DNA from 2 places in the Corynebacterium bovis DSM 20582 genome. Region 1 is predicted to be linked to the other one. Evidence: predicted binding sites of a transcription regulator. Region 1 holds the regulator's gene; the other holds the start of a gene.

Region 1 (15,703 bases):
GTCCTGGCCGGTGAGGGTCGTCGTGCGCCGCGCGGCGTCGGCGACCTCGACGGTCACCGTCGCGCCGGCGTGCGGGGCGACCGCCCCGGAGTTCAGGGCGGCGGCACCGGAGGACTCGACGGTCCCGACCGTCAGGCCCTCGGCCTCGGCGGCGGCGACGTCCGGGAGGACGCGGAGGGAGGAGGCGAGGGCCGTGAGGGCGAGCGGCTGGTACTGGAGGGGGTCCTCGTCCGCGAGCACCGGGCCCTGGGCCACGGTCGCCGTGACGGTGGCGGTGACGGGGGCGTCGGCGGCGGCGACCTGAAGGGAGGGGGAGTCGTCGACGAGTTCGACGAGACCGACGATGTCGGTGAGCATCGTCACGTGGGCGGTGACGGGGGAGCCGTCGACGTAGCTGGCGAACGTGCCGTACGGGGGCACGGCGAGGATCACCATGCGCGCACCGCCGGGGTCGTCGTACTGGAGGACCTGTCCGCCGCGCACCTCGCCCGAGACCGTCAACATGCCCGATCCGTACGCGGCCTCCAGGGCGTCCTGCCAGCGCGGGTAGTCCAGACCGACGCTTCGAAGCTCGGGAATCATGTCCAATACTCTAACCCGTCGACGTCCCCGACTCGAACCCTGCCGGACCGGTCGCGGTGACGACCCGGCGCGCGCCCCGCGCCCCGACGGTCCCCGCCCGGGCACCACCCACGCCCCACGCCGGGCAGCGCCCGGGCCCACCCCGGGCACCACCCACACCCCGACGGCCGGCCCCGTCCCGGGGTCCGCGGCGTCACCTGCCCTGGTGACCGTGTAGAAATGACAGGTAATGACCCACAGCAACGACACCATGCCCACGTCCCTCCCGTCGTCGTCCCGCCCGGGAGCGGACCACACCCCCACGGTGGGTGAACTCGACCTCGAGGCCCGGTCGAGCCTCCGGCGCCTGTCCCGGAGCAGCAACGTCCACACGACCGAACAGTCCGACGGCTACGACGTCGAGTACCGCAAGCTCCGCCTGGAGAAGGTCGTCCTCGTCGCCGTGTGGACCGAGGGGTCGACGGCCCAGATCGAGGCCAGTCTCGCCGAACTGCGGGCGCTCGCCGAGACGGCGGGCTCCGAGGTCGCGGACATGCTCTACCAGCGCCGGGACAAGCCGGACAGCGCGACGTTCATCGGGTCCGGGAAGGTCGACGAGCTGCGTGACGTCGTCGTCGAGACCGGGGCCGACACCGTCGTCGTCGACGGCGAGCTCAGCCCCGGGCAGATGATCGCCCTCGAGAAGGCCCTCGACGTCAAGGTCATCGACCGCACGATGCTCATCCTCGACATCTTCGCCCAGCACGCTAAATCCCGCGAGGGTAAGGCGCAGGTCGCCCTCGCGCAGATGGAGTACCTCATCACCCGCGTGCGCGGGTGGGGCGGGGCGCTGTCGCGGCAGGCCGGCGGCCGGGCCGGGTCGAACGGCGGCGTCGGCCTCCGTGGTCCCGGTGAGACGAAGATCGAGGCGGACCGGCGCCGCCTCCGCCAGGACATGGCGCGGCTGCGGCGGGAGATCGCCGGGATGAAGACCGCGCGTGACACGAAGCGGCGGCGTCGCGACGAGTCCACGGTCCCGCAGGTCGCGATCGCCGGCTACACGAACGCGGGGAAGTCCTCCCTCATCAATGCGTTGACCGGGGCCGGGGTGCTCGTGGAGGACGCCCTGTTCGCCACCCTGGACCCGACGACGCGGCGGGCCGAGCTCGCGGACGGTCGGCACGTCGTGTTCTCCGACACGGTCGGGTTCGTGCGGCACCTGCCGACGCAGCTCGTCGAGGCCTTCCGCTCGACCCTGGAGGAGGTGCTCGCCGCCGACGTCGTGCTGCACGTCGTCGACGGCTCGGACCCCTTCCCGCTCGCGCAGATCGCCGCCGTGAACTCGGTCATCGGCGACCTCGTCGCGGAGACCGGGGAGGAGGCGCCGCCGGAGATCATCGTCGTCAACAAGATCGACGTCGCGGACCCGCTCGTGCTCGCGGAGCTGCGCAGCGCCCTCGCGGACAGGGCCGAGGTCGTGTTCGTCTCGGCGGCGACGGGCGAGGGGGTCGACGAGCTCGAGACGCGGCTGGAGATGCACCTCAACGCGCTCGACACGACGGTCGAGCTGCTCGTGCCGTACGACCGGGGCGACGTCGTGTCCCGGCTCCACACCCGGGGCACGGTGGTGCGGGAGGAGTACACCGACGACGGCACCGTCGTCGAGGTGCGGCTCCCGGCCGTCATCGCGGCCGAGGTCGACGAGTTCCGCCGGGGGTGAGGGCCGCCCCGGCCACCGGCCGGGGGGGGTGCGGGCCCGGGGGGTCGGGCCCGGGGGGTCGGGCCCGGGGGCGGTCTACTCGTCGTCGAGGTTCTTCTCGATGAGCGCGGCGACCGCGTCGACGGCGTCGGCGTCCTCGGACGTCACCGTGACACTGTCGCCGTGCTCGGCGCCGAGCGCCATGATCATGAGGGAGGACCCGGCGTCGGCCGGCTCGGCGTCGTCGTCACCGACGAGGGTGAGCAGGATCTCGTCGTCGAACTTCGCGGCGGCCTCGGAGATCAGGGTGGCGGGACGGGCGTGGAGGCCCACGGTGGAGCCGACGGTCACGGTCTTGGTGGCCATGATGAGTCCTTTCTGTCGAATGAGCCGGCACCCGCGACAGGGCGGGACCGGCTCAGGGGGATGCGTCAAGGGTAACCCACGGCCCGGGGACCGGTCACTCCGCGACGACGACCTCGACTCCGGCGGCGGTCAAGGCGTCGACGTACTGCTGCGGGGCACCGCTGTCGGTGACGAGGACGTCGATGTCGCCCACCCCGGCGAAACTCACCAGGTAGTCACGGCCGAACTTCGTCGAGTCGCACATGGCGACGACGCTGCGGGCGTTCGTGATCATCGCCCGCTTGAGGGCCGCCTCCTTCGCGTCCGCGGTCGAGAGCCCGTGGTCCATGGTGAGCGCGTTCGTCCCGACGAAGGCGACGTCCGCGCGCATGACCCCGATGCTGCGCAGCGCGGTGTCCCCGACGACGGCCTGGGTGATCGGCCGGACCTCGCCGCCGAGCAGCTGGACGTCGGCGATCCCGGCGGCGGTGAGGCGGACGGCGGTCGGCAGGCTGTTGGTGACGATCGACCGGTGGACCGGGGCCGCCTCGGACATCGAGTGGGCGAGCATCGCGGTCGTCGTGCCGGCGTCGAGGAACACCGAGCCCCCGTCGCCGGGCAGGAACGCCGCGGCGGCCCGGCCGATCGTGACCTTGGCCTCGGTGGCGGCGTGCCGCCGCGCCTCGATGGACAGCTCCGTCGTCTGGAAGCTGTTCGTGGGCACCGCGCCACCGTGGACGCGGTGGAGGGCCCCGTCGTCGTCGAGGATCGTGAGGTCCCGGCGGATCGTCTCCGGTGTCACCCCGAACCGTTCGGCGAGCTCGACAACGGTCACCCGTCCGTGGACGGCGGTGAGGGAGGCGATCTGGCGGCGGCGTTCGTCTGAGTGCACGGGAGGTCCTGTCGTCGGGTGGGCTGGGCGCACCGCCGGTGTCCGGATGCGCGGGGAGGGACGACCCCCGAGCAGGGGACATGCCGTCATCAGGGTGTCATCGGGGGTGTCTGGGGGTCCTTGAGGGAGGACGACCACCGCACGATCCTAAGGGTGGCGGGGTCCCGACGCAGATCCGTTGACCGGGATCACGCCCGTTCGGGTGTGGTCGGGGGGCACGGACCCGGGGGTGGGGCGGTCCGTGGGTGTGGTGAGGAGGGGCGGACGACGGGGGCCGCCGAACGGGGGAGCGTGACTGCGGTGGACGGGCCTGACGGGCGGTGCCGGCGCGCAGGCCGACGGCCACCGTGACCGGGGCGTGTCGGCGGCCGGCCCCGGGGGCGGGCGGTGTGACCTGCCGTGACACCGGACCGGGTAGGGGGTGGTGAGCGGGTGGTGCGGGGGTGCCCCGGCCCCGCGTATCGTGTCGGGGAGGACCGTCGCCCCCCCCCCGGAGGCGGCGGCGATGCGTCGGGTGACCGCGCCGGACGCCGGGCGTGGACGATGTCCGGAAACCGGACATCCGGACATCCGGGCCCCCGGGCGGCCGCACGGACCGGGTCGGTGTCCCCGGACATGGCGCCGTCGTCCCCGGTCCCCACCCGGCACCCGCCCGGCACCCCCGGCACCCCGGCACCCGGGTCCACGACAGGACCCCGGGCTCACGAAAGGAAGAGGCCTCACCCATGACCGACCGACCGACCACGGAGACCGTGTACACCGGAAAGCCCGTCGTCCCCGGGGTGGCCTTCGGGCCGGCTGCGTGGGTCACCGAGCGCCCGCCGCTGCCGGAGCCGGGGGAGATGGTCCCGGAGGACCGCCGCGAGGCGGAGTTCGAGGCGTTCACCCGCGCGGTGGACGTCGTGTGTTCCCGCCTGGAGGAGCGGGCGGCGGCGGCACAGGGGCACGCGGCCGAGGTCCTCACGGCGACGGTCACGATCGCCCGGGACCGGGCGTGGGCGCGGAAGGTCCGCACGTCGGTCCGCGGGGGTCAGACGAACCTCTACGCCGTGCGCCAGGCGACCGACGACTTCGTGGAGCTGTTCCTCAAGGCCGGCGGCGTCATGGCGGAGCGGGTGACGGACCTGTGTGACGTGCGGGACCGGGTGCTGGCGGAGCTGCGGGGGGAGCCGGAACCGGGCATCCCGGACGTCGACGTGCCGAGCGTCCTGTTCGCCGACGACCTCGCACCGGCGGACACCGCGACGTTGGACACCGCGCTCATCCACGCCGTCGTCACGCGCAAGGGGGGCGCGACGAGCCACACCGCGATCATCGCGCGGCAGCTCGACCTGCCGTGCATCGTGGCGGCGGGTCATGCCGTCGACGCCGTGGCCCCGGGGGTCCCGGTGCTCGTCGACGGCGGCGACGGGGCCGTGACGACCGGGGTCGACCCGGAGGTCGCGGTGCAGAAGGTGGAGGAGTCGCGGCGGCGCGCGGCGGCTGTCGCGGCGTGGACCGGCCCGGCGGCGACGTCGGACGGTCACCGGGTGCAGCTGCTCGCGAACGTCCAGGACGGGCACGCGGCCCGGGAGGCGGCGGCGTCGGTCGCCGAGGGCATCGGGTTGTTCCGCACGGAGCTCGGGTTCCTCAGTGCGACGACGGAACCCACGGTCGACGAGCAGGCCGACCGGTACGCGGAGGTGTTGTCGGCGTTCCCCGACGGGAAGGTCGTGATCCGGACGCTGGACGCCGGGTCGGACAAGCCGGTGCCGTTCGTCAACGCCGAGGAGGAGGAGAACCCGGCGCTCGGTGTGCGGGGGTTGCGGATCGCGCGGAACAACCGGGCCCTGCTGGAGCGTCAGTTGGACGGCGTGGCGGAGGCTCTCGTGCGGGCGGACCGGTCGGCGGACGCCCAGACGTGGGTCATGGCGCCGATGGTGGCCACGGTGGCGGAGGCCCGCTGGTTCGCGGAGCTCTGCCGGGAGCGGGGGCTCACCCCGGGCGCGATGGTCGAGGTTCCCGCGGCGGCGCTCATGGCGGAGCGGATGATGCCGTACCTCGACTTCGTCTCGATCGGGACGAACGACCTCACCCAGTACACGATGGCGGCGGACCGGTTGTCCCCGTCCCTGGCGCACCTGACTGATCCGTGGCAGCCTGCGGTGCTGCGTCTGATCCACGAGACGTGCCGGGCCGGTGCGTCGACGGGCACGGCTGTCGGGGTGTGCGGCGAGGCGGCGGCGGATCCCGCCCTGGGCTGCGTGCTCACGGGCCTCGGTGTGACGTCGCTCTCCGCGGCCGCCCCGGCGTTGGGGGCGGTGGGCGTGGCCCTCGGTGAGGTCGACTTCGCCACGTGCCGTGCCGCGGCTGCGGCGGCGGTCAACGCCGACGGGGCGGACGAGGCCCGGCAGGCCGCCGCCGCGATCCTGGCGGCGCAGGCCTGAGGGTCTCCCGGGGCGGGACCCGCGACCCGGTGCGACCCGACGCCGCGGGTGGCGCGCTCACCGCGCCGCCGGGGGCGGTGTGCTCACGGGCGGGCCGGACCCCAGAGGTCGGCATGACCCCCCTGTCAGACCTTGCGCAGGTCAGACCTTGCGCAGGATCGCGACGACGCGGCCGATGATCTGCGCATCCTCGGCGGGAATCGGCTCGAACAGGTCGTTGTGGGGGATCAGCCACAGCCCCTCGCTGTCCTTCTGGAACTCCTTGACGGTCGCCTCGCCGTCGATCATCGCCGCAACGAACTCGCCGAACTCGGCGACGTTCTGCGAACGGACGGCGACCCAGTCACCGTTGAGGATGCCTGCGTCCCGCATCGACTCCCCGACCACCTGGAGCAGGAAGATCTCGCCCTGACCGACGATCTCCTCCGGCAGCGGGAAGTGCGCCTCGACATTCTGCTCCGCGAGGATCGGCGACCCGGCCGCGATGCGGCCCACGACCGGCACGAACGCCGGGGTGGGCATCGACTCGTCGACCGGCGCAGGGGACTGCCGCTGGGCCGGCCTGCGCCCGGGCTTGGTGTGGTTCGAGATCTCGTGGCTGCTGCCCTCGAACGAGCGGACGTCGACCGCCCGGGGCTTCTTGCCCTCGCGGCGGAGGAAGCCCTTCCGCTCCAGCTCGCGGAGGTGGTAGGAGACCGACGACGTCGAGTGGAGGCCGACCGTCTCGGCGATCTCCCGGATGCTCGGCGGGTAGCCGCGGAAGATCGTCGAGTCCCGGATGACCTCGAGGATGCGACGCTGCCGTTCCGAGAGTGTCGCCGAGTCCGTCGACCCGGACGCGTCCTTGCGGGGACGTCCGCGCCGCGGCGCGGGTGAGTGCTGTTCTGCCATGAGGTGTCCTTATCCGGTTGCGCTGGTCCGTCTGGGAGGGAGGGACGTCATGTGTCGGTGGTGCGGCGCCCGTCGATCCGCGTGCGCGGACCGGCGGTGGTGCCATCCCCCGTTCTGCTCCACCGGGGTTCCCTTCCCGTCGGGGTTGCGACCAGCCTACTACATCCCCCGTCACGTCATCATCCACGTGTTCGAAAAATATCGCCGACGGGGTGGACACGGGGTGTGCGTCGTGCTAACTTCCCGTTCGAACGCCGGAATGCGAACAGACGATCGAATGGTGGTGCTGCCGCGCTCCCGGTGTCCGGCCCGGGTGATCTACTCGGTGTCGACCGCGGCACAGGCCGTGGGGACGTGAACCGTTCCGACCATGACGACGGAGGAGTGACGAATGACCATCACAACCATGCAGACCAGGACCGCATCCGGACGACGGGCAGGGGTGGGGTCGCCTCTTGCCGTGTCCGCGGCGGCGGTGCGGGGTGGCGTGCTGCCGCGGCCCGTCGGGGTCCCGTCGCGCCCGCCGGTGGTCCATCCGGGCCGGGACGCGGACGGTCGACCGCGTTCGAACACCTACGGGGAGGGGCGGGGGTATGTCCCGGGGCTCGTCGACAAGCGCCGTCACCGGCTCGTCGGTCGCCGGCAGGATCTCACGTTCGGACTGCAGACGAGAAGCGGGAGGCTGCGGGCGCGGGCGCTCGCCGTGGCACAGTCCCCCGGTGCGCTGCTCGTCGGGCTGGCCGGGATCGTCCTCGCCGTCGGGATCTCGCCCGCGGTCGGCGACGCCCCGCAGGCCGACGGTCCGGTCGCGACGTCCTCGGTGACCGTCGCCCCCGGGGAGACCCTCGCGGACATTGCGCGGGACGTCGCGCCCGGTCAGCCGGAGGGGGACGTCATGGCGCGCATCGCCTCGATGAACGGTCTGGGGTCGTCCGCGCCCGGGGAGGGGGCCGTGCTCTCCGTCCCCGTGTACCGGTGAGGTGACGGGGACAGGGTCACGCGCACCGGCGAGGTGACGGGGCTCAGGTTCGCCTGGAGCGGTGTGGTGCGGCGGCGGGGACGGGCTCGCGGGCGACGGTGTCCGCGGGCCCGGCCGGCCCCGGACGGGCGCGGTCTCGGCCGGGCGGGGGAAGGCCGTCGAGCTGCTATGATGCTCGAAGATTGTGGCCGGTGCGTCGTGACCGGTGACCGGCGTGACGCGCCCGGTGGTGTCCGTTCGCTGACCGGGGGCGCGTGGCAGCGGGAGACCGTGCCCACCCGTGGCCGTGGCCCTGTCCGGCGCGTTGAAGCGCGCGGCCGGACGCCGTCGGTGAGAGACCCCGGACGTGTCCGGAGAAAGGGAAAGCCATGCTCTGCCCGTCCTGCCGATCGGAGCATTCCCGGGTGGTGGACAGCCGGACGGTCGACGACGGCGTCGCCATCCGTCGCCGCCGCGAGTGCACAACCTGCCGGACGCGCTTCACCACCGTCGAACGCTCGGTCCTCCTCGTCACCAAACGCAACGGGGTGACCGAGGAGTTCAGCCGTGACAAGGTGATCCGTGGTGTCCAGCGGGCCTGTCAGGGGCGCGACGTCCCGGACGACGCGCTGAAGCGGCTCGCCCACGAGGTCGAACAGTCCATCCGCGCGGCCCACGGCTCCCAGGTCGAGGCGCACGAGATCGGCCTGGCGATCCTCGACCCCCTCCGCCAGCTCGACGAGGTCGCCTACCTCCGGTTCGCCTCGGTCTACAAGTCCTTCCACACCGCCGAGGACTTCGAACAGGAGATCCTCTCGCTCCGGGCGCACCGCGCCGTCGCCCACCAGGACGACGGCCACGTTGTACCCGACGACGCGGACGCCGGCGCCGGGCAGTAGGGCCGCGCCCCGCCGGGGGAGGGAGGACGCGACAGTGCGGGCAGCGGGGGAGGACGCGACAGTGCGGGCAGCGGGGGAGGACGCGACAGTGCGGGCAGCGGGGGAGGACGCGACAGCGCGGACAGCGGGGGAGGACGCGACGGCGCGCCCCGCCCGGGGGGGGGAGGACGCGACAGCGCGGCAGGGGGGAGCACCCGGCCGGACCCGGCCCGGACGTCACCCGAGCTTCGCCAGCGCCTTCCTCACGCGGGTGAGACTGGCGGTCGTCGCCGTCCCGAGATGCTGGGCGAACAACGCCACCCGGAGCTCCTCGATGAGCCACCGGACGTCCTTGACCTGGGGAGACGCGGCCCGGGCGGACGGGAGCCGGGAGATCGTCTGCTCGTACTCCCGCATCGCCTCCCGGACCTCCGCGTCGAGGTCCTCCTCCTTCTCCGGGTCGGAGTCCATCATCGCCAGTCGGGCCTTCATCGCCTCGACGTACCGCGGGACATGACGCAGCCGCGCCACCCCGTGCCGCGCCAGAGCGTGGTCGCCCATGTAGAAGCGCAGCTGCGCCCGCATGTCCTCGATCGGCTCACCGGTCCACTCGGCGAGCTCGTCGGTCATGTCCGCCACCGCCAACACCGCCGGTGCCACGGCGACGACCGTCTGCCGGACCAGACCCGGCCCCTGACGCCGCGCCGCGTCGACCGCCTCGGCACACCGGTCAGGATCCCGGATGACCGGGCCGAACCGGTCGAGCAGGTCCCGGCACGCCACCACCCGCGCGTCGCTGATGAGCGCCTCCGGCCCCCCGGACGGGTAGTTCTCCACCGCCACGCGTTGCCGGAGCGGCAGGCCCTTCACCATCTGGTTCGTCGACACCGTGCACGCCGCCACCATCATGTCCAGCACCGTCTTGAACTGCTGGGCCGCCGCCGCCTGCGGGGTCGGGAACGCCGTCAACGCCACCCCGTCCCCGGTCGCCACGACCGCCGGGCAGGCCTGCACGGACTGCCCGTCGACGACGGTGTCGACGCTGTCCGGCACGGTCCCGAGACCGTCCGCCGTCCACGCCGCGGCCCGGGCCAACGTGGCCCCGGTCCCGGCCCCGCCGCTCCCGGCGGCCCCGCCGGACCGCGAGTCCGCCTGACCACCGGACGCCCGGCCGCCACGGCGACGACCGCGTCGGGACCCTCCCCGGCCCTCCCCGGAGCGGTCCCGGCCGTGGAGCGCCGCATCCTCCGGCGACGGCCCCGACCCCCGCGCACCACCGGAGGACCGGGCCGCGACCTGGGCGATCGCCTGCGTCACCTCACCGGCCAACCGGTCCTTCAGCGCCGCGAGGTCCTTGTCCGCGTCGACGACCTTCCCCCGCCGGTCGACGGCGGCGACCGTCATCCGCAGGTGGCCCGGCACCCGGTCCCAGTCGAAGTCCCCCGCGGAGATCCCCCGCCCACCGAGGGACCGCAGGGCGTCCGCCAGCGCGACGTCGAGCGGCCCGTCGAACGGCACCATCGTCCGCAGCGCGGCCGTCGCGAAATTCGTCGCCGGGACCACGCTCGTGCGCAGTGCCTTCGGCAGCGACCGGATGAGCGCGACGACGAGCTCGTGCCGCATCCCGGTCACGAGCCACTGGATCGCCGTCCCGTCCACGGTCGCGAGCAGCGGCAACGGCACGCGCATGGTGATGCCGTCGTCCGGGTCGCCGGGGCTGAACACGTAACTGAGCTCGAACTCCAGCGAGCCCTGCCGCCACACGTCCGGGTACTCCTGCGCGTGCGCGGCACCGCTGTCGGAGTCGATGAGGGACTCCGGGTCGATGTCGAGGGAGTGCGGGTCCCGCCGCGACGCCTTCTTCCACCACGAGTCGAAGTGCCGGGCGGAGACGACGTCCGCGGGGATGCGGGCGTCGTAGAAGTCGAACACCACCTGGTCGTCGACGACGATGTCCCGCCGACGGGCCTTGTCCTCGAGTTCCCCGACCTCCGCGAGGACCTCCCGGTTGCGGTGGAAGAACGCGTGGCGCGTCGTCCAGTCGCCCTCGACGAGGGCGTGCCGGATGAACTGCGTCCGTGCCTCCGCCGGGTCGGTCCGGGACAGGGGCACCCGCCGGTCCGCGACGATCGGCAGCCCGAGCATGAGCACCTTCTCGTGGACCATCGCCGCGCCCCGCGACGACGACCAGTGCGGCTCGGAGTGCACGTACCGGACCATGTGGGGGGCGACCTGCTCGACCCACTCGGGGGCGATCGGCCCGACCGTGCGCGCGAACAGGCGCGACGTCTCGACGAGCTCGGCCGCCATGATCCACTGCGGGGGGTTCTTCGCCAGGTTCGACGACGGGTGCACCGTGAAGGTCGTGGACCGCGTACCGGTGAACTGGCGCCCGGTGCCGTTCTTCATGCCGACGTTGGTCAGCACGCCGGTGAGGATCGACCGGTGGACGGCCTCGTCGTGGACGGCGAGGTCGTCGAAGGTGAGGTCACGGACGTGCCGGATGTTCGGCACCTTCCACCGCAGGTCCTGGATCGTCGACAGGAGCTGGCGGACGAGGTCCATCCACTCGCGCACCCGCATGTAGTGGATGAACTCCGCGCCGCACAGCCGCCGGAAGGCGTTGCCGGACAGCTCCCGGCGCTTCTCCTGGAGGTAGTTCCACAGGGCGAGCACCGAGGTGAAGTCGGAGTCCCCGGCGAACCGGGCGTGGAGCTGGTCGGCCTTCTGCTGGTGCTCGAGCGGACGTTCGCGGACGTCCTGGATGCTCAGGGCGGCGACGATGACCGCGAGCTGCTCGAGGACGTTGTTCTCGTGGGCGGCGACGAGCATCCGGGCGAGCCGCGGGTCGGTCGGGATCCGGGCGAGGTCGCGGCCGACCGTGGTGAGGGTCGGCCCGCCGGTGGTCGCCGGTCGCCCGCCGTCACGGCCGCCGCGGGTGTCCCCACCACCGCCGTCACGGCCGCCGCGGGTGTCCCCACCACCGCCGTCACGGCCGCCGCGGGTGTCCCCACCACCGCCGTCGCGGCCGTCACGGGTGTCCCCACCACCGCCGTCACGGCCGCCGCGGGTGTCCCCACCACCGCCGTCGCGGCCGTCACGGGTGTCCCCACCACCGCCGTCGGCACCGCCGGCACGGTCGGCGTCGTCCCCGGAGGCCCGCGGGTCGGTGATCGCCCCGAGCTCCCGGAGCAGGCGGAGCCCGTCCTTCACCGCCCGGCTGTCCGGGGGCTGGAGGAACGGGAACTTCTCGATGTCCCCGAGGTCGAGCGCCGCCATGGAGAGGATGACGCTGGCCAGGTGCGTGCGGAGGATCTCCGGGTCCGTGAACTCCGGCCGGGCCTCGAAGTTCTCCTCGGAGTACAGCCGGACGGCGATGCCGTCCGACGTGCGCCCGCACCGTCCGGACCGCTGCCGCGCGCTGGCCTGGCTGATCTCCTCGACGGGCAGGCGCTGGACCTTCGTCCGGTGCGAGTACCGCGAGATCCGCGCGTACCCCGTGTCGACGACGTACTTGATGCCCGGGACGGTGAGCGAGGTCTCGGCGATGTTCGTGGCGAGGACGATCCGCCGGTGCGGACCCGTGGAGAACACCCGGTGCTGCTCGGCGTTGGACAGCCGGCCGAACAGGGGGAGGACGTCGACGTTCCGCCAGTGCTGGGCGGTGAGGGCGTCGGCGGCGTCCCGGATCTCGCGTTCGCCGCTGAAGAAGCACAGGATGTCGCCGGGGCCCTCGCCCATGAGCTCCCGGCACGCGGCGACGAGGCCGTCGAGGGGGTCGGTCTGCTCCTCGCGGACCTCGCCGGAGTCGCCGACGGGCACGGTGCGGGTGAGGGGCCGGTACCGGATCTCGACGGGGTACGTCCGGCCGGAGACCTCGATGACCGGGGCGGGGGTGCCGTCGGCGTCGGCGAAGTGCCGGGCGAAGGAGTCGGGGTCGATCGTCGCCGACGTGATGATGACCTTGAGGTCGGGTCGGCGGGGGAGGATCTCCCGGAGGTAGCCGAGCAGGAAGTCGATGTTGAGGCTGCGCTCGTGGGCCTCGTCGACGATGATCGTGTCGTAGGCGCGGAGCAGGCGGTCACGCTGGATCTCCGCGAGGAGGATGCCGTCGGTCATGAGCTTGACCGAGGTCGACTTCCTCACCGTGTCGTCGAACCGGATCTTGTAGCCGACGCGGCCACCCGGCTGCCCGCACGTCTCCCCGAGCTCGTCGGCGATGCGGTCGGCGACGCTCCGCGCGGCGATGCGCCGTGGCTGCGTGTGGCCGATGAGTTTCCGGCGGCCACGGCCGAGGGCGAGGCACATCTTCGGCAGCTGGGTCGTCTTGCCGGACCCCGTCTCCCCGGCGACGATGACGACCTGGTGGTCACGGATCGCCGCCATGATGTCATCCCGGCGGGCGGACACCGGCAGGGATTCCGGAAAGGTCAGTCGGCGTTCCTTCTGTGCACTACCCTGGGGACTCACCCGGGTCACCATACCACCGGCACCGACGACGCCATCCTGACCGTCGGCACCGACCCCGGCACCGACCACGGGCGCAGCCACCGGCGCTCCGACCGAGGAGGCCCTGTGACGTCCGTCGACCTGACCACACCCGAACCCGCCCAGTCGGGCGACGGCCCCGCCGCGGGCCTGAGCCGCCGGGCGTTCCTCACCGGGGCGGCGCTCACCGTCGGGGCCGTGCTCTGGTCCTCCGGGACACCGGCCCGGGCCGGCACGTCGCCGGCGGGCGCCGGCGGTGGAGGTGCCGCGCCCGGGGCACGCTTCCTCGTCGGCCGGGGGCTGGCCGACTGCACGGGGGAGCCGTTCGGGGCGGGGATGAACGGGTACGCGGTGCCGCGCCAGACGAGCGTCGGCCTCCAGCGCCGGCAGTTCGCCCGGGCGTTCGTCGTCGCCTCCGGTGCGGCGGGGGCGGCCGACCCTTCCGGCGCGGTGTCGCCGGCGGCCCCCGCGGCCCCGGACCGTCTGGTCCACGTGACCGTCGACACGGGGCTGATGTTCCAGTCGATCCAGGTCGAGGTCCTGCGCCGTCTGCGCGCCGAGTTCGGCGACCTCTACGGCGAGCACAACGTCATCCTACAGGCGACGCACACCCACGTCGCCCCGGGAGGGACCTCGGGCCACGCGATGGTCGACCTCACCACGGCCGGCTTCCGTCCGCTGACGTTCGAGGCCACCGTCTCCGGGATCGTCACCGCCGTCCGCCGGGCGCACGCCGACCTCGCCCCGTCCGAGCTGACGCTGACCAGGACCGTCGTGGAGGCCGCGGGGGTCAACCGGTCCCCGCAGGCGTTCGCGCGGAACCCGGAGGCCGACCGCGCCGCCAACCCTGACGGCGTCGACCGCACGGCGGTGACCCTGCACGTCACGCGGTCGGGTCGCCCGGTCGGCCTGCTCAACTGGTACGCCCTCCACGCGACGACGTTCGGCCCGGAGTACCGCCACATCTCCGGGGACAACAAGGGCTACGCCGCGTGGGCGACGGAGCACGGGCACGGCGTCGACCACCGTCACCCCGGGGACGCGCCCTTCGTCGCGGCCTTCGCCCAGTCGGCGCCCGGGGACGTCACCCCGAACGCCGGTCACGTCCCCGGGTCCGGCCCGGGGGCGGACGAGGCGGCGTCGGCCCGGATCCTCGGTGACCGCATCCGGGCGGGGGCGACGGCGGAGGCGGCCGCCCGCGACATCGCCACCGGTGGGGTCGACGGCCGCCACCGCTGGGTGGACATGACGTCCGTCACCGTCGACGGGCGGTGGACCCCGGACGGCCGCCCGGGGCGGACCGGGCCCGCGATCCTCGGGGCGGCCTTCGCCGCGAGCTCGCAGGAGGACGGTGGCGGGGAGCCGGCGCTGGGGTTCGCGGAGGGGGAGCGCGGGGGCACCCCCTGGGTCCGGGCACTCGACGGGATCCTCGTGCCGCCGGACGTCGCGGCGGTCCACGCGCCGAAGGAGATGCTCCTGCCGGTCGGGTACATCCCCGGCATGGTCCAGCAGACGCACTGGTTCGCGGTCCACCGGGTCGGGGCCCTCGTCCTCGTGTCGGTCCCCTTCGAACCGACGACGACGGCGGGTCTGCGTCTCCGGAGGACCGTCGCGGCCGCGGCGGGGGTCGACCCCGCGCTCGTGGTCGTTCAGGGCTACGTCAACGGCTACGGCCACTACCTCACGACCCCGGAGGAGTACGACAACCAGGACTACGAGGGCGGGGCGACGGTCTTCGGCCGGCTGCAGCTCCCGGCCGTCCAGCAGATCGTCGACGGTCTGGCCCGTGACCTCGCCGCCGGCCGGCCCGTCGACCCCGGGCGACCGGAGGACGACCTCACGGGGCGGATCCCCGCGAGCCCGGTCGGTGTCCCGTGGTGGGACGTGCCCCCGCCGGGTCGACGGTTCGGTGACGTCCTCTCCGGCGGCGGGGAGGTCCGGGCGGGGGAGACCGCGCGGGTCGTCTTCGTCGGCGCCAACCCGAACAACGGTCTCCGGCACGAGGACGGGTACCTGCTCGTCGAGGAGGACACCCGGCAGGGCGGGGGCCCGGGGGACGGGTGGCGGGTCGTCGCCGACGACTCGTCGGAGTCGACGCTGCTCACCTTCGAGGCGACGGGTCCCCTGACGCGGACGACCGTGGAGTGGTCCACGGTCGGGGTCCGGCCGGGTCACTACCGGGTCCGGTTGCGCGGTGACGCCCGGGGGCTCGACGGGACCGTCACCCCGTTCAACGGGGTGGCGGAGGTCGACGTCGTCTGACCGGCGTCGCGCGGCCGGGCGGGGTGGGCCCCGGGCGCCGCGCGCCGCCGCCCGCGCGGCCGGGCGGGAACGGACCGCGAACGGCCCGGCAACGGCCCGGGAACGCACGGAGGGCCGGGGCACGGGGTCCGTCCCGGACGGGACGTCCCGTGCACCCGGCCCTGCGGCTCAGGCGTCCCCGGCCGGACCGTCACCGGTCGGCGGGGTCGTCACGGACGGTTCAGCGCGCGTCCTCGATCTGGAGCGCCTGGGCGACGCCCTGGACGGTCGCGGCGATCTTGACGGCCTCGAAGACCTGCTCCT
Region 2 (15,703 bases), 740 kb from region 1:
CGGCGAAGCAGCCGCCCATCGGGATCGCGAGCGGGAAGTTCCACGGCGGGGTGACGACGACGCACCGGTACGGGTGGAACTCGCTGCCGGTGACGTGGTCGAGGGCGCGCGCGGACTCGGCGTAGTAGCGGGCGAAGTCGATGGCCTCGGAGACCTCGGCGTCGGTCTCGCCGACGGTCTTGCCGGCCTCGGCGACGGCGGCGGCGATGAGACGCCCGCGGTTGTCGGCGAGGGCGTCGGCGGCCCGGTCGAGGAGGGCGGCGCGCTCGGCGCCGCTGCGGCGGGCCCACTCCTCGCCGGCGGCGACGCAGCGGGCGACGTGGGCGTCGATCCGGTCGGGGTCGGTGACGACGGGGGTCTGCGCGGGGCCGGGGTCGCTGGCCGGGTCGACGATGCCACGGGCCCAGGCCCGGTTCGCGGGGAGGGAGGGGTCGGTGTCCGGTTCGTTGACGAAGTTGCCGGGGATGCCGTCGGAGCGGACGCCGCGGTGGTCCCGGGCCTCGGCGGTCCGGTCCTGGTCGCGCCGGGGCCCGGCGAAGGTCGTCCACCGGTCGCGGACGGAGTTGAGGAAGCGCTGCTCCTGGGCCTGCATCGGGGTCTGGCCGGTGTCGTCGTCGTCCTCGGGGGTGAACAGGGCGTAGAGGAAGTTCTGTTTCGCGCCGTTCTCCTCGAGCCGGCGGACGAGGTAGCTGACGGCGACGTCGAAGCTCTCCCTGCGCACGACGGGGGTGTAGAGGATGAGGTCGCCGGTGACCTCGCGGACGGCCTCGGCCTGGGCGGGGGCCATGCCCTGGAGCATCTCGACGTCGATCTGGTGCTCGACGTTCCGCGCGACGCTGAGTTCGTGGGCGAGGGCGACGTGGTAGAGGTTGTGCGACGCGACGCCGATGCGGATGTGGTCGGCGTGCTCGGGGCGGAGGACCCAGTCGAGGAGGCGCACGTAGTTCGCGTCGACCTCGGCCTTCGTGAGGTAGGGGGCCTGGGGCCAGTCGTGGAGTTCGGAGTCGACGCGCTCCATCGAGAGGTTCGCGCCCTTGACGATGCGCACCTTGATCGGCGCCCCGCCGCGGGCGACCCGGTCGCGGGCGAAGGCGGCGAGGTGGGTGAGGGCGTCGAAGGTGTCGGGGAGGTACGCCTGGAGGACGATGCCGGCCTCGAGGCCGCGGAACTCCTCCTCGTCGAGCAGTTCGGTGAACAGGCGGAGGGTGAGTTCGAGGTCCTTGTACTCCTCCATGTCCATGTTGATGAACGGGTGGGGGTCGCGGCGGAGGGCCTGCCGGTAGAGGGGGCGCAGCCGGTCCTTGAGGCGCTCCGTCGACCCGTCGAGGTCCCAGTGGTTGAGCTGGGACACGACGGCGGAGGCCTTCACCGACACGTAGTCGACGCGCGGGTTGCGGAGGAGGTCGGTGATGTCGTCGAGCCGTTTCTGCGCCTCGGCCTCGCCGAGGACGGCTTCGCCGAGCATGTTGAGGTTGAGGCGGAAGCCCCGGTTCCGGGCGTCGTCGAGCATCCGGTCGAGGGCGGCGGACTCGGCGTCGAGGACGAGGTGCCCGACGACGGCGCGGAGGTAGCGCCGGGCGACGGGCATGACGATGTTCGGGAGGAGGGGGGCGGCGACGGCGCCGACGGTGACGAGGACCGTGTCGAGCAGCCCGAGGAACGCCGGGGTGCGGGAGCCGGTGAGCGGGTGGGCGATCTTCGCGAACTCGCGGGCGGCGACCCGGTTGTCCTCGGGGCGGGCGACGCGGTCGACGAAGGCGAAGGTGAACTCGACGCCGTCGGGGTCGTGGACCATGGCGGCGAGTTGCTTCGTCGACGACGAGGTCTCCTCGACGGCGAGCCATTTCTCGGCCCGGTGGATGGCCTTCTGGACCGACGCCTCGACGTCGGTGGTGTCCGGTGGTGGTGTGTGTGCGTCCAGGTCGAAGGTGGTCACGTGCGCTCCGGTTTCGTGGGGTGGTGGTGATGACCGTGATGGTCCTTCATTTCACCCTACCGGCCTTTCCGGTACGCGCAGTGCTTGTTTTTTTTGGCGCTCGCTAGCCGGGGTAGCTCATCGGGGAGCCGGGGCCGAGCGGGATGCCGAGCGCCCACCAGACGACGAACGCGATGAACCAGCCGACGAGCATGCTCACCGAGAACGGGATGGCCAGCGACATGAGCGTCCCGACCCCGGCGGGCCGGTAGTAGCGCTGGAGGAACGTCAGCGCGAGGGCGAAGTACGGGCTCATCGGCGTGATGATGTTCGTCGGCGAGTCCCCGATGCGGTAGAGCATCTGCGTGGCCTCGGGGGAGACGCCGAGGTACATCATCATCGGCACGATGACGGGCGCCATGAGCGCCCACTGCGCGGAGCCGGACGTGATGAGCAGGTTGAGCACGGTCACGAGCAGCACGAACCCGGCGAAGAGCAGGACCGTCGGGAGGTGCCAGCTCTGCAGCAGCTCGGAGCCGCGGACGGCGAGCCACGAGCCGATGTTCGACCACTGGAACCATGCGAGGAACTGCGAGATCGCGAAGAACAGCACGAGCATCGGCAGGAGCGTGCGGATGCCCCGGGCCATCATCTCCGGCAGGTCCGACGCCGACCGCACCGTCCCCGTCACCGCCCCGTAGACGAGGCCGAGGAGGAAGAACCCGATGGCGATCGGCACCGCGACGTCCGAGATGAGCGGGCTGTCCATGATCGACCCGCCGGGCCCCCGCAGCGGTGAGCCGGGGATCGTGAGCAGCGCGGCGTACACGGCGGCGAGGATCAGCGCCGCGACGCCGGTGGCCGCGAGTCCCCGCACCTCGGTCCGGTCGAGCGCGAGGTCGGCGTGGAGGTCCTCCCGGGTCTTGTCCCGCTCCGCGCTGTCCCCGCTGCCCGCGGTGTTGCCCGGGGCGTTGGCGATGGACACCTCCTCGTAGCTGATCAGGTCGTGGTCGACGAGCTCGTGGGCCTTCCGGTCGACGAAGAGCTCGGTGACGGCGGTGATGATGCCCGCGAGGATGAACGACGAGACGACGACGAAGAAGTAGTTCGCCAGCGGGGAGACGGCGTAGCCGGGGTCGACGAGCTGCGCCGCCGAGGTGGAGATCCCGCCGAGGAGGACGTCGGTGACGTTGAGCACGAGGCTCGCGTTGAACCCGGCGGAGGAGGCCGCGAAGGCGACCATCGCGCCGACGATCGGGGAGCGGCCGAGTGCCCGGAAGGACATCGCGCCCAGCGGGATGAGGATGACGTACACCGCGTCGGACGCGACGGAGCCGGTGACCCCGGCGAGGGCGACGGCGAAGGTGAGCGTGCGGGGCCCGACCCTGGCGACCATCGCCCGGACGACCGCGCTGATGAGCCCGGAGTGTTCGGCGACGGCGACGCCGAGCATCACCGTGATGATGAGCCCGAGCGGCGGGAACGACGTGTAGTTCGTCACGGTCTCGGTGACGATCCGGGACAGCCCGTCCGACGAGAGCAGGTTCTCGATGTGGATGGTCTTGCCGGACTGCGGGTCGTCCGCGGAGAGTCCGGCGACGGACCCGATCCACGACAGGACGAGCACCACCCCGCCGAGGATGACGAACAGCCAGAACGGGTCGGGCAGGACGTTGCCCACCCGTTCGACGACGCCGAGGAACCCTGAGGGCCGGGCGGGACGTGATTCGCGGGAGTCCTTCGTCATGGGGGTCCTCCGTGGTGTGGCGCCAGTGACAGTAATCGTGCACGCTAGCACAGTCGGCGGGACATTCCCTGTCGAAACAAATGCCACATAAGGTTTCACCTGTCACAACTGTTTCGCTAGAGTAGCTGCCGTGATCACATTCGAGCACGTCACCAAGAGCTACCGGACGTCGACGCGCCCGGCGCTGTCGGACATCAGTGTGGAGATCGGCAAGGGCGAGTTCGTCTTCCTCATCGGCCCGTCGGGCTCGGGGAAGTCGACGTTCCTGCAGCTCATGCTCCGCGAGGAGGACGTCGACTCCGGCGACCTCCACGTCGCCGGCTACCACGTGAACACGATGCCGCGTCGGAAGGTCCCGCACCTGCGTCGTCGCATCGGGTACGTGTTCCAGGACTTCCGGCTGCTGCCGAAGAAGAACGTCTTCGACAACGTCGCCTTCGCCCTCGAGGTCATCGGGTCGTCCCGGTCGGACATCGTCGAGACGGTGCCGGAGGTGCTGCGTCTCGTGGGCCTGGAGGGCAAGGAGACGCGGATGCCGCACGAGTTGTCGGGTGGCGAGCAGCAGCGGGTGGCGATCGCCCGGGCGAGTGTGAACCGGCCGCTGGTCCTCCTGGCCGACGAGCCGACGGGCAACCTCGACCCAGACACGTCCTCGGAGATCATGCTGCTGCTCAACCGGATCAACGCCACGGGAACGACGGTCGTCATGTCGACGCACGACGACGTCGCCGTGGATTCGATGCGCAAGCGGGTCATCGAGTTGTCGAACGGGCGCGTGGTCCGTGACGACTCCCACGGTGTGTACGGCGTCGGCCGGTAAGGGGAGAGCATGAAAACGAGATTTGTCGTCCGGGAGGCCGTCGCCGGCCTCAGCCGTAACGCCACGATGACCGTCGCGATGATCATCACGACCGCGATCTCGCTCGCGCTGCTCGCGACGGGTGTCCTCATCACGACGATGACGAATGAGACGAAGGACATCTACCTCGACCGCATCGAGGTCATGATCCAGTTCGACGGTGACGTGTCGGCGAACGACCACGACTGCAGCTCGGACGAGTGCCGGGCCGTCAAGGAGAAGCTCGAGTCCGACGGCGGCGTGGAGCGGGTGACGTTCCGTAACCGTGAGCAGTCCTTCGACCGTTTCCGCCAGCTCTTCGGCCAGTCGGACCCGCAGCTGGTCGCCCAGACGTCGCCGGACGCGCTCCCGGCGGCGCTGCACGTGCGCCTCGCCGACCCGTTGACGACGGGCCCGGTCGACGCGGTGCGGGACATGCCGGGTGTCGCGACGGTCGTGGACCAGGGTGACGATCTGCGTGGGGCGACGCGCAACCTCGACGCGATCCGCAACGCGAGCTTCATCGTCGCCGCGATCCAGGCGGTGGCGGCGATCTTCCTCATTATGAACATGGTCCAGATCGCGGCGTTCACGCGGCGGCACGAGATCAGCATCATGCGGATGGTCGGCGCCTCCCGCTGGTACACGCAGGCCCCGTTCGTGCTCGAGGCGATCGTCGCCTCGGTCATCGGGTCGGTCATCGCGGTGGCGGGCATGTTCCTCGGCAAGGTGTTCGTGCTCGACCGGGCGTTGCGGGCGTTGTACGACTCGAACCTCATCGCGCGGATCACCAGTGCCGACATCTGGCTCGTCAGCCCGGTCATCGTCGTCGTCGGCGCGGTCGTCGCGGCGGTCACGGCGCAGATCACCCTCCGCTGGTACGTCAAGCGGTAGGGACGGTAGTACCGTGTCCCCATGTCCAAGGCACGGAAGAAGAACACCCGGCCCGTCGTCGCGACGAACCGGAAGGCTCGTCATGATTACACGATCCTCGACACCCTCGAGTGCGGCGTCGCGCTCGTCGGCACCGAGGTGAAGTCGTTGCGCGAGGGGAAGGCGTCGCTCGTCGACGCCTACGCGACGATCGACGACGGCGAGGTGTGGCTGAGGAACCTGCACATCCCGGAGTACTCCCACGGGACGTGGACGAACCATGCGCCGCGCCGGACGCGCAAGCTGCTGCTCCACCGCCGGGAGATCGACTCCCTCATGGGCAAGGTCCGCGACGGCAACAACACGCTCATCCCGCTGGAGCTGTACTTCGTCGACGGCCGGCTCAAGGTGGAGCTCGGACTTGCGCGGGGTAAGCAGGCGTACGACAAGCGCCAGGACATCAAGCGCCGCACGGAGGAGCGTGAGGTCACCCGCGAGCTGGGCCGTCGCGTCAAGGGCATCACGGGCTGACGTGTTGGAGTCCTGGAGCCTCGACCACGCGACCCTCGGACGTATCGACCTGCACGTCGGCACCAGTGCCGAACTCAGGGACGTCGATCCGGACTTCCCGGAGGCATCGGACACCCACATCCTCGTCCTCCGTGACGGTGAGGTGACTGCCCGCATCAAGCACGTCATCAACCAGAAGGTCCCCCTGGACCCCGAGGTCGACACGAAGGGGTTCGCCAAACAGGGCCGCGGCCGGCCGTTCCTCGACATCGAGGTGGGCTTCCTCGGTCGCTGGGTCCGGGAGGTGCGGTTGCGGGACGACGACGGCGTGGTCCTCGTCGAACCCCCGGAGGGGTCGAGGGCGTGGTCGCGGTACCGGGAGATGGAGGCGTCGCCGTGGAAGCGGGTGGCGTACCCGTTGGCGGCCGGGCTGGGCAAGGGCGGGTGGGCGTTGTTCCTTCTGGTGGTGCTGCCTGTCCTCCGCGTGGTGTCCGAGGCCGTGCACCGGTGGCTGGCGCCGCTGGTGCCCGACGTCACGTTGCCGCAGATCAGGTGGCCTTCGATCCCGTGGCCGCACATCACGTGGCCCTCGATCCCGTGGCCGCACATTCCCTGGCCGGACATCCCGTGGCCGGAGTGGACGGCGCCGGGCTGGGTGCAGCTGCTCGTGGAGTACGAGCGGGTGTGGGTCCCGGTGGTGGTGGGCGTCGTCATCGGTGTGCTCTCGTTGCGCAGGCACAGGCAGTCCCAGGCGCGGAAGCGGGAGTGGGACGCGGGCGCCGGCGAGCAGCACCGACCGGACGTGATCGAGGGCGAGCAGGACTGACCGGTCGCGGGCGTCATCGTGCGCCACCTCCCACCGGTTCGGTCGCTTCGCCCGCGCGGATGCGGGCACCGGCCGCAGCCAGGGCTGTCGGCGAGGTGTTCGGCCGTGGTCGTCTCCCCGGGTCGTGGCCGGCCGGGGGAATCCAGACGGGTTCCCCTCCGGGGCCGATGTCGGCGTATCCGCGGGTCGCCCGCGAGCGTGAGTCGTCGTTGTCGACGTGGTGCCGGGGGCAGAGCAGGAGCAGGTTCTCCACGTCCGTCCGCCCGCCGGCGATCCAGGCCCTCACGTGGTGCGCCTGGGTCCGGGAGGCCGGTTCCTCGCATCCCGGGTGGGCGCAACAGCCCTGGTAGGCGAACAGTGCGGCGCGTTGCCACGCGGTCGCCAGCCGCCCGTTGGTCCGGAGTTCGACGACCCGGCCGTTCCCGTCGTGAATCGCCTCGAGCCACTGCGTGGTCAGCCCGACGGACACGAGTTCCGCCCAGCTCAACGTGTGACCGGTGGAGGTCAGCAGCAGCGGCCGGGTCGGCGCGGTGACGGCCTCGGTGAGTTCCCGGCGGGTCGTGGACACGAGCAGGGAGGCGACGGGTCGAGACTCCGTGGTGTCCGCCGCCCCCGCGCGGCACGCCCGCACGATCGCGTCCGCCCACCGCTGACCACGGTTCCGCAGGTCGCGGTTGTGGTCGCGGCCGTGGTTCCCGGGGCCACGGGTGCCGGTCCCGTCTGCCGGGGCCGTGGTGCCGGCCCCCGCGTCACCCGCGCCCGCACCGCCCGCGTCACCCGCGCCCGCGTCACCCGCGCCCGCACCGCCTGCCGCCGGCCCCGGCGCCATACCGGACCCGGGTGCGCCGGCGGTGGCCAGGAACGCGGTGACGACGGCCATGAGGTGTTCAGGCAGGCTGAGCGTCAGCCGCTGCATGCCGTCCGACCCGGTGCGGCTCACGCTGCAGGTGCGCTTCCGGGTCGCCTCGATGAGATCGCGCGGTGCCTCCCGGTTGGCTCCGTCGACAAGTCCCCGCGCGGTACGGCGGTTGCCGGTCGCGCCCGGGGCCGCCGATCCGGGCGGCACCGGGGCGGTTGCGCTGTTCAGCACCCGGGATACGACGTCCTGCGTGCTGAGCCGCGCACCGCGGACGAGCCGACACGTCTCCGCCGCCGCCCCGGCGAGGGTGGCGATCCCCACGGGGACCGCCCGGCTGGTTCCGTCGAGAACCCTCCTGTTGGCGAGGACGGTCGTGGCCGTGTTCCTCTCCCTGAGCGCGTTCTCCTGCCGGGCCTGCTCGAGTGCGGCCTCCCGCGCGGCCTGGAGGTCCTCGTCGGGCGCGTCCTCGGGGAGGGCCACCGGTTGCGGGTCGACCGGCTTCATGAGCAGGTCACGGGCGCGCAGCCGTTCGTTCGCCTCCCGGACGGACAGCCCCAGCGACTCCACGAGGAAGTCCACCGGCTTCGACGAGCCCTGCCGGTCCGCGGCCCGGGCGCGCACCACGAGATCGGTCGTCCGCAGGTCCACGACCGCTTTCGCCGTGACCACGTGTTCCAGGCGGATGATGTGCGACAGCAGCGCCGGGGCGTCGGCGACGGACAGATCACCGAGGTCGGCGAGCATCCGTAGTCCCGTCGCGACCAGCTCCACGCCCTCGGCGAACCGTTGCGTGGTGGTCGTCGGCGTGTCCACCGGCGCGACCGTCTGTTCCGTCCGCTCCGTGCGTGTCCGCCGGATCTGCTGTGACATCGTGCCCCTCCTTCCCCGTTCCCGCCTCGTGCCCCGCGGCGCCGCCCTCTACCGGCCCCGGGTCCCCGTTCCCGTCGGTCTGCTGCAATGCTACTGCACTCGCGCCGGATGTGCAAATATGTTCGACGCCCATCGCCCGGCACGTGCTCGCTCATGCTGCTGTTGTTGCAGGTGGAAGGGGTTAATTCGGGGGTGAGGAAGGGATTGTGATGTCGATCATATACATCATTACCTGGGGATTCCGGCCTGACGGGCGGGGATGGTGGTGGGCATGGTGGTGGGGGAGCTGACGGTCGGGGATGGTGGCGGGAAGCTGACGGGCGGAGATGGTGGCGGGGAGTTGACGGGCGGGGGTGCTGACGGGAGGGAGCTGACGGGCGGGGGTGCTGACGGGAGGGAGCTGACGGGCGGGGATGGTGCCGGGGAAGGGGGAGGCGCCCGCCGGCCAGGGATCTGCGCCCACCCCCCGAAAAGCCCGTCTACCGCCACCCACCGGGCCGGTTGCGTGTCGTCGTCCGGAGGGAATAGACTGACTCATCCTGCCGAGTGCTTTCCGCGGCAGGTGACGGGGCCGACATGGTTTCGACTTCGTTGATTGAGCCAGGGGAAGCGTGCCGGTGCAGGCTGGAGACCACCGTAAGCGTCGCAGCAACCTGATAAGCGCCGAGAACACTCAGCGCGACTACGCCCTCGCTGCCTAAGCAGCGACGCGTGTCTGTCGGCCCGGGTACGTCCCCGACCCGGTCACCGGCATCGTTCAGGGGACTCGCCGCGCGGCTGCGCCGTCTGGGCCGCGCGGGACATCTGCAGGCGGCTGGGCTCATCGTCCGGGCTGGTCCGCGTGACCCGGAGAGCCGAGCAGGGATGGAGCGGACTGCGCACGGAGAAGCCCTGGCGAGGTTGCGAAGGACCCGGGTTCAATTCCCGGCGGCTCCACTGACAGCCCCCCTGACCGGCACGAGGTCAGGGGGGTTTCGACGTTCCGGGGTAGGGGGAGGCGGGGAGGGGTGCCCCGCCGGTCACGCCCGCCCGCTCCCATCGCCCCACGCCACCCCGCCGCCCCCACGCCACCCGTTGCCCCCGTCACACCCGTTACAGTTGTGACATGGCTTTCACTCCGCGTCAGTTACGCGTGCTCATGAGAATCTGGCCCCCGTACCTCGGCGCCGGGGTCCGGCTCCGGGAGTTCGCCGATGACGGCTCGCGGGTCGTCGTCACGCACCGGCTCAACCGTGTCACGGCGAACGCGCTCGGTACGGTGTTCGGCGGCACGATGTTGTCGATGACCGACCCGTTCTACGTGCTCATGGGGATGCAGCGGCTCGGATCGGACTATCGCATCTGGGACACGGAGACGCAGATCGCCTTCGTCAAGCCCGGCCGCGGCCGTGTCACGGCTGTGATGGAATTCCCGGACGAGGTCGTCGAGGAGGTGCGCCGCGAAACCGCCGGGGGTGAGAAGTACCTCCGCTGGTTCGAGTCGTCCATTGTCGACGACGACGGCTCCACCGTCGCACGCCTCCGCAAGCAGGTCTACTTCCGCCGCCGCACCCGCTGACCACCCCACCCCATCCCGACTGTCCACAGCCCCCGCACCCCTCCCTCGCGCGGCAGCCGACTCTGGGGCACCCTGGAGGTGTACCGACCGCCCCGACGAAAGGCCAGACCTCCATGCACCCCAGGGCCGGAACCCCCGCGACCGCGGACGATCTCACCGACATCGACGCCCTCCTGCGCGCCTACACCGACCGGCACCCGGACCCGTCGGACCCGGACCAGCGGGTCGTCTTCGGTACGTCGGGTCACCGCGGGTCGTCGCTGACGGGCGCGTTCACGGAGGACCACATCCTCGCGACGACGCAGGCGATCGTGGACCACCGGCGGGAGCAGGGGATCACCGGGCCGTTGTTCATCGGCCGGGACACGCACGCGCTGTCGGAGCCGGCGCACATGACGGCCCTGGAGGTCCTGGCCGGTAACGGCGTGGAGGTGTACGTCGACTCCCGGGGGTCCTGGACCCCGACCCCGGCGGTGTCCTTCGCGATCCTCGAGTACAACCGGCGGCTCCCCGGCGGCCCGACGGGCACGGATGCGGGGCGGGCGGACGGGATCGTCGTCACGCCGTCCCACAACCCGCCGCGCGACGGGGGGTTCAAGTACAACCCGCCGACGGGCGGTCCGGCGGGGTCGGACGCGACGTCCCGGATCGCGGACCGGGCGAACGCCTACCTGGAGCGGGGGTTGGAGGGGGTTCGACGCGCACCCGTGCCGGAGGCCGTGGCGCTGGGGCGGGCGTCGGGCGCCGGTGCGGACGGTGACGGCTCGGGGGCCGGGATCCGCCCGCACGACTACCTGGGCACCTACGTGGACGCGTTGCCGCAGGTGGTGGACCTGGACGCGGTGCGGTCGGCCGGGGTGAGGATCGGCGCGGACCCGATGGGCGGGGCGAGCGTGGACTACTGGGGGCGCATCGCGGAGGTCCACGGGCTCGACCTCACGGTCGTCAACCCGCAGGTCGACCCGGCGTTCGGGTTCATGACGCTCGACGCCGACGGGGAGATCCGCATGGACTGCTCCTCGCGCTGGTCGATGGCCTCGCTCGTGGAGAACCGGGGTTCGTTCGACATCGCGACGGGCAATGACGCGGACTCGGACCGGCACGGCGTCGTCACCCCCGACGGCGGGCTCATGAACCCGAACCACTACCTGTCGGTGTGCGTGGACTACCTGTTCCGTCACCGCCCGGACTGGCCGGCGGACGCGGCCGTGGGGAAGACCGTGGTGAGTTCGTCGATGATCGACCGGGTCGCGGAGGCGGCGGGGCGCCGGCTCACGGAGGTGCCCGTGGGGTTCAAGTGGTTCGTGCCGGGGCTCGTCGACGGGTCGGTCGGTTTCGGCGGTGAGGAGTCCGCGGGGGCGAGTTTCCTGCGCCGGGACGGGTCGGTGTGGACGACGGACAAGGACGGCATCATCGCGGACCTCCTCGCCTCGGAGATCCTCGCGGTGACGGGGGAGAGCCCGTCGGCGGCGTACGCGCGGCTGGAGGAGCGGCACGGCCGGGCGTACCTCGACCGGGTGGACGCGCCCGCCGACCGGGAGCGCCGGGACCGGTTGCGCGCCCTGTCCGCGGCGGACACGGGCCTGACGGCCGGGTCGGACGAGCTGGCGGGGGAGACCGTCACCGGGGTGCTCACGGACGCCCCCGGCACGGGTGCGGCGATCGGCGGTGTCAAGGTCACGACGGAGAACGCGTGGTTCGCCGCCCGCCCCTCCGGGACCGAGGACAAGTACAAGATCTACGCGGAGTCCTTCCGCAGTGAGGGGCATCTGCGGCAGGTGCTGGAGCAGGCGCAGGGCATCGTCGACGGCGTCCTCGGCGGGTGACCGCCCGGGCCGGGAGGCTGGCAGTCCGCTGTGTCCGGCGGGACGGACCTTCAGGTTTCCTGGGAGCCTGCCGCGAATGCCCCGCCAATCTCCGGCGATCTGCGGTTTCCTCCGGCCCCGGGATGGTCCCCGGACCGTGCATGAGACTAGTCTGAGAGACGATTTTGTCGGACTTTTGTACTCGTCGACCGCCGACGTCCGCCCCCGGGCGGACTGGCGACCGCCACCGGTCGGGTGTCGACGCGACGGGAAGGAACACAGCAGTGAGTCAGAAGATCAAGGCGCCGAACGAGAAGGGGGCGGGCGGATTCCTCTGGGGCGTCGTCGCCATCATCGTCATCGCGGCCGTCGTCATCGCGTTCGTCGTCTGGAAGGGCAGCTCGAAGAACGCCGACGCCCTCGCGATCGGGCAGGACGACGTCGACTTCTCCGTGACCGCGCAGGACAACAAGGTGACCCTCAAGAGCGACAAGGTCGCCAAGGACGCGCCGGTCGTCGACATCTACGAGGACTTCAGCTGCCCGCACTGCGCTGACCTCGTCACCGCGGACAACGAGGACATCAAGCAGGCTGTCTCCGACGGCAAGATGACCGTCAACCTGCACTTCCTCAACTTCCTCGACGGTGGCAAGCCCGGGTCCTCCACCCGTGCCGCCGCCGTCGCCACGGTCCTCGCGGAGAACAACCCCAAGGCGTTCTGGAACATGCACGCCAAGGCCTTCCTCGATCAGGACGAGGTCGCCCGCCAGTGGGGCTGGGAGCAGTTCGCCGACTCGCTGAAGGACTACAACCTCGACGACTCCGTCATCAACTCCATCCGTGACGGCTCCGTCCAGAAGAAGGGCGAGGATGTCGCCGCGGCGAACACCGAGGAGCTGAAGCAGAAGGCCGGCAAGGTCTCCGCCCCGGTCGTGTACGCCGACGGCAAGGAGGTCCAGCTCAAGCGCGGGGAGAACGGCAAGCCGTCCTCCTGGGTCTCCGACGTCGTCAAGGGCTGAGCCCGCCCCGCCGGCACCCGGTCCGGTGCCGCCGGCACCCGGTCCCCCGAGGGCCCTCCGCCGGCCCGGACCTCGACCGGCCCGGACCTCACCCGGCCCGGACCGCAATCGCCGCCCACCGCCCCGGAACCGCCGAATTGGTGAATGACCTGGGGATTTGTTCCCCGTTCCGGCGGCGGTGTACGGTGTAGATCGTTCGCACGGCAGCCGGGACACGCTCCCGGAAGGTCATGCAACGGGGCTATGGCGCAGCTGGTAGCGCACCACACTGGCAGTGTGGGGGTCACGGGTTCGAGTCCCGTTAGCTCCACCATCAACGACAAACCCCCGGTCTCAGCGACCGGGGGTTTTCGCGTGTCCGACGAGCAGTGCGTCAGAGGATGTCGTCGGTGTCCGTCCGGCGACGGATGACGAACACCCCCACGAGGGCGAGGACCACGGCGACGCCCGTCGTCAACCAGGAGACGCCCAGCGACGAGGAGGAGGACATCCCGACGCTGTTGCCGCAGATGCAGACGAGGATCACGCCGGTGATCAGGCACCCCAGGGGGGGAGCGCCACCACATGCCGATGCACCCGGACAGGACGGTGAGCGCGAGCGACAGGATGGCGGTGCTGACGGAGGCGCCGAACGCGTAGACGAGCGCCTCGGCCAGCGGCATGTCCGGGATGACGGCCCACGCCTGCTGCGCGAGGATGAAGACGATGATGCCGGCGACGGTGCCGACCGCCGCCATGCCCATCGCGATGAGGGCGGCGAGTGTCTTGGCGGTGAAGAGGGGCGAGCGGCCGTACGGGTACATGTAGAGCGCGATGCGCCGGTCGCCGACGTAGTCGGCGATGACGGACCGCGCGAACACCACCGCGCCGGTCACCGACACGACGCCGAGCGTGACGGTCAGCGACAGGTTCACGACGAGGTGGTAGTCGAGGAACGCCGCGGCGTCAGGGTCGGAGTCCGCCCTGCTGATGGCGCCGAAGAAGTAGAGGAACAGCAGGACGGGGACGAAGCCGGCGAGGAAGAGGTAGACCAGGGTCGACCGGTACTGCTTCAACTCTGTCGCGATCATGGTTTTCACTGGTGTCCTCCTGTGGTGGCGGCCCGGTAGGCGTCGTCGAGGGAGCCGGGACCCTCAGCGGGCATGGTGGTGAGGTCGAACTTCCGGCCCAGCTGGCCCCGGTGCATGATGTAGGCGGTCCGGGCCATGAGTGAGATGTCCGACCGGACGTGGGTGGACAGGATGACGGCGTGGCCCTGCGCGGCGATCTCGGTGAGGATGTCGTTCAGGCCGTCGACGGCGTCCCGGTCCAGGCCGTTGGTGGGTTCGTCGAGAATGAGCAGCGACGGCCCGTGGGCGAGGGCGCGGGCGATGGACAGTCGCTGCTTCATGCCGAGGGAGAAGCTGTTCACGGGGAGGTCGGCGGCGTAGTCGAGGCCGACGCGCCGCAGCATCGGCTCGACCGGGTCGTCACCGGTCCGGCCCATGAGCCGCAGGTGGCGCTCGAGCACCTGCCGGGCGGTCGTGCGCTTCGGGACCTCGAGCGGGCCGATGACGACGCCGATCCGGGGCAGCAGTGTGGTGCGGGTGGCGGTGGTCAGGGGCTGGCCGTCGACCAGGACGGTCCCCGACGTCGGCTGCACGAACCCGCACACGGTCTTGAGCAGTGTGGTCTTTCCGGCGCCGTTCGGTCCGATGAGGGCGCACACCTCCCCGGGGAGGATCTCCATCGTGGTGGGGTGGACGAGAACTTTTCTGCCGTGGCTCTTCGCCAGGCTCTGCGTACTGAGAATCGGGTATCGATCCATCGGTTATTTTCTCCTTGACAGTGCCGCGAGGCACAGAACGTAGGCGACGACGGTCCAGACGACGATGACCGACACCGGAGCGAGCGGGACGCCGTCGGTGGGGAAGGAAAAGTGTCTGATCACCCTGCTGACCGGAACGAACGGCAGGTACCCGTGCACGGTGACGAGCCACCCGGGCAGCCGGTCGGAGGGGTAGACGATCGGTGAGAAGAGCAGGGACCCGATGAGGATGACCTGGGTCGCCAGGGAACTCGCGTCCGCGGGAAGCCAGAACGTCAGGGCGTACCCGATGAGCAGCACGGTGACCTGGCAGGCGAGGATGACGGGAACCACGGTGAGGGTGACCGTGATGTACCCGGAGAACCGGAGTTGCGCGGCGACGATGCCGGACACGATCCCGGGCAGGGCGATCACGAGCCAGACGAGGACGTCGGACATGAGCAGCGCGGACCGGGGGACCGGCAGGGTCCTCTGATAGTCGAGCAGCCCCTCCACCTTGGACACGCTGAGCAGCTGCGGGGCCAGCACGCAGCCCACCGCGAGCGTGCACAGCGTCCACGTCCCGGTGGAGACGTACCGCGCGGTCGTCTCGTCGACGGCCGGGAGCATGAGGGGGATCCCGTAGATCACCGCCACGGAGAACAGGACCTGGACCGCCGCGACGACGGGGAGGAAGTACGCGTGCCGGATCACACTCCACCGCACGAGCGCCAGCCAGCTGGTCACCCACCGGGTCCGGGGGAGCGGGTCCGCGGGGACGACGGTCACCGGGTCAGTGGTCATCGGTGAGCCTCCGGTAGGTCGATTCGAGCGAGGTGGACGCGGGGGACACGCTGTACCCGTCCGCCTCCCCGGAGCGGACGAGGGCGGTGGCCCAGGTGGTCGCGGTCCCGAGGTCGGCGGGCTCGACGTCGACGACGAGCCCGCCGTCGTCGGTGTGGCACGAGCCGCCCCAGGACGCGGGTGCCCGGACCGTCGGGTCGCGGGTCCGGACGGTCATGCGCACCGACCGCGGGTCGCTGTCGGCGGCGAGCTCCGCCGACGTCGTGTCCAGGCGCACCCGGCCGTGGTGGAGG

The links. The regulator LexA, encoded in region 1, represses DNA repair genes until DNA is damaged. The targets are predictions, from matches to a motif close to CGAACANNTGTTCG.
Region 2: CBOVI_RS07965 (HNH endonuclease signature motif containing protein) is a predicted target of LexA. The motif match lies at 8,550-8,563, and genes of this name have one in related genera.

The regions. Positions count from the first base shown of each region.
Region 1 is NZ_CP047187.1:1,218,992-1,234,694, forward strand. Features, by position in the region: gene CBOVI_RS04825 (hypothetical protein) at 1-582, opposite strand, end outside; gene hflX (GTPase HflX) at 833-2,281, shown strand; gene CBOVI_RS04835 (HPr family phosphocarrier protein) at 2,357-2,626, opposite strand; gene CBOVI_RS04840 (DeoR/GlpR family DNA-binding transcription regulator) at 2,721-3,497, opposite strand; gene CBOVI_RS04845 (phosphoenolpyruvate--protein phosphotransferase) at 4,223-5,923, shown strand; gene lexA (transcriptional repressor LexA) at 6,065-6,814, opposite strand; gene CBOVI_RS04855 (LysM peptidoglycan-binding domain-containing protein) at 7,206-7,793, shown strand; gene nrdR (transcriptional regulator NrdR) at 8,162-8,671, shown strand; gene hrpA (ATP-dependent RNA helicase HrpA) at 8,888-13,132, opposite strand; gene CBOVI_RS04870 (neutral/alkaline non-lysosomal ceramidase N-terminal domain-containing protein) at 13,226-15,400, shown strand; gene ahpD (alkylhydroperoxidase, AhpD family) at 15,621-15,703, opposite strand, start outside.
Region 2 is NZ_CP047187.1:1,954,500-1,970,202, reverse strand. Features, by position in the region: gene CBOVI_RS07995 (proline dehydrogenase family protein) at 1-1,936, opposite strand, end outside; gene CBOVI_RS07990 (AbgT family transporter) at 2,040-3,662, opposite strand; gene ftsE (cell division ATP-binding protein FtsE) at 3,793-4,482, shown strand; gene ftsX (permease-like cell division protein FtsX) at 4,492-5,394, shown strand; gene smpB (SsrA-binding protein SmpB) at 5,416-5,904, shown strand; gene CBOVI_RS07970 (hypothetical protein) at 5,906-6,709, shown strand; gene CBOVI_RS07965 (HNH endonuclease signature motif containing protein) at 6,723-8,438, opposite strand; RNA gene ssrA (transfer-messenger RNA) at 9,006-9,377, shown strand; gene CBOVI_RS07955 (DUF4442 domain-containing protein) at 9,577-9,996, shown strand; gene pgm (phosphoglucomutase (alpha-D-glucose-1,6-bisphosphate-dependent)) at 10,110-11,822, shown strand; gene CBOVI_RS07945 (DsbA family protein) at 12,086-12,820, shown strand; tRNA gene CBOVI_RS07940 (tRNA-Ala) at 13,058-13,133, shown strand; gene CBOVI_RS07935 (hypothetical protein) at 13,194-13,346, opposite strand; gene CBOVI_RS07930 (ABC transporter ATP-binding protein) at 13,896-14,627, opposite strand; gene CBOVI_RS07925 (ABC transporter permease) at 14,631-15,410, opposite strand; gene CBOVI_RS07920 (ABC transporter ATP-binding protein) at 15,400-15,703, opposite strand, start outside.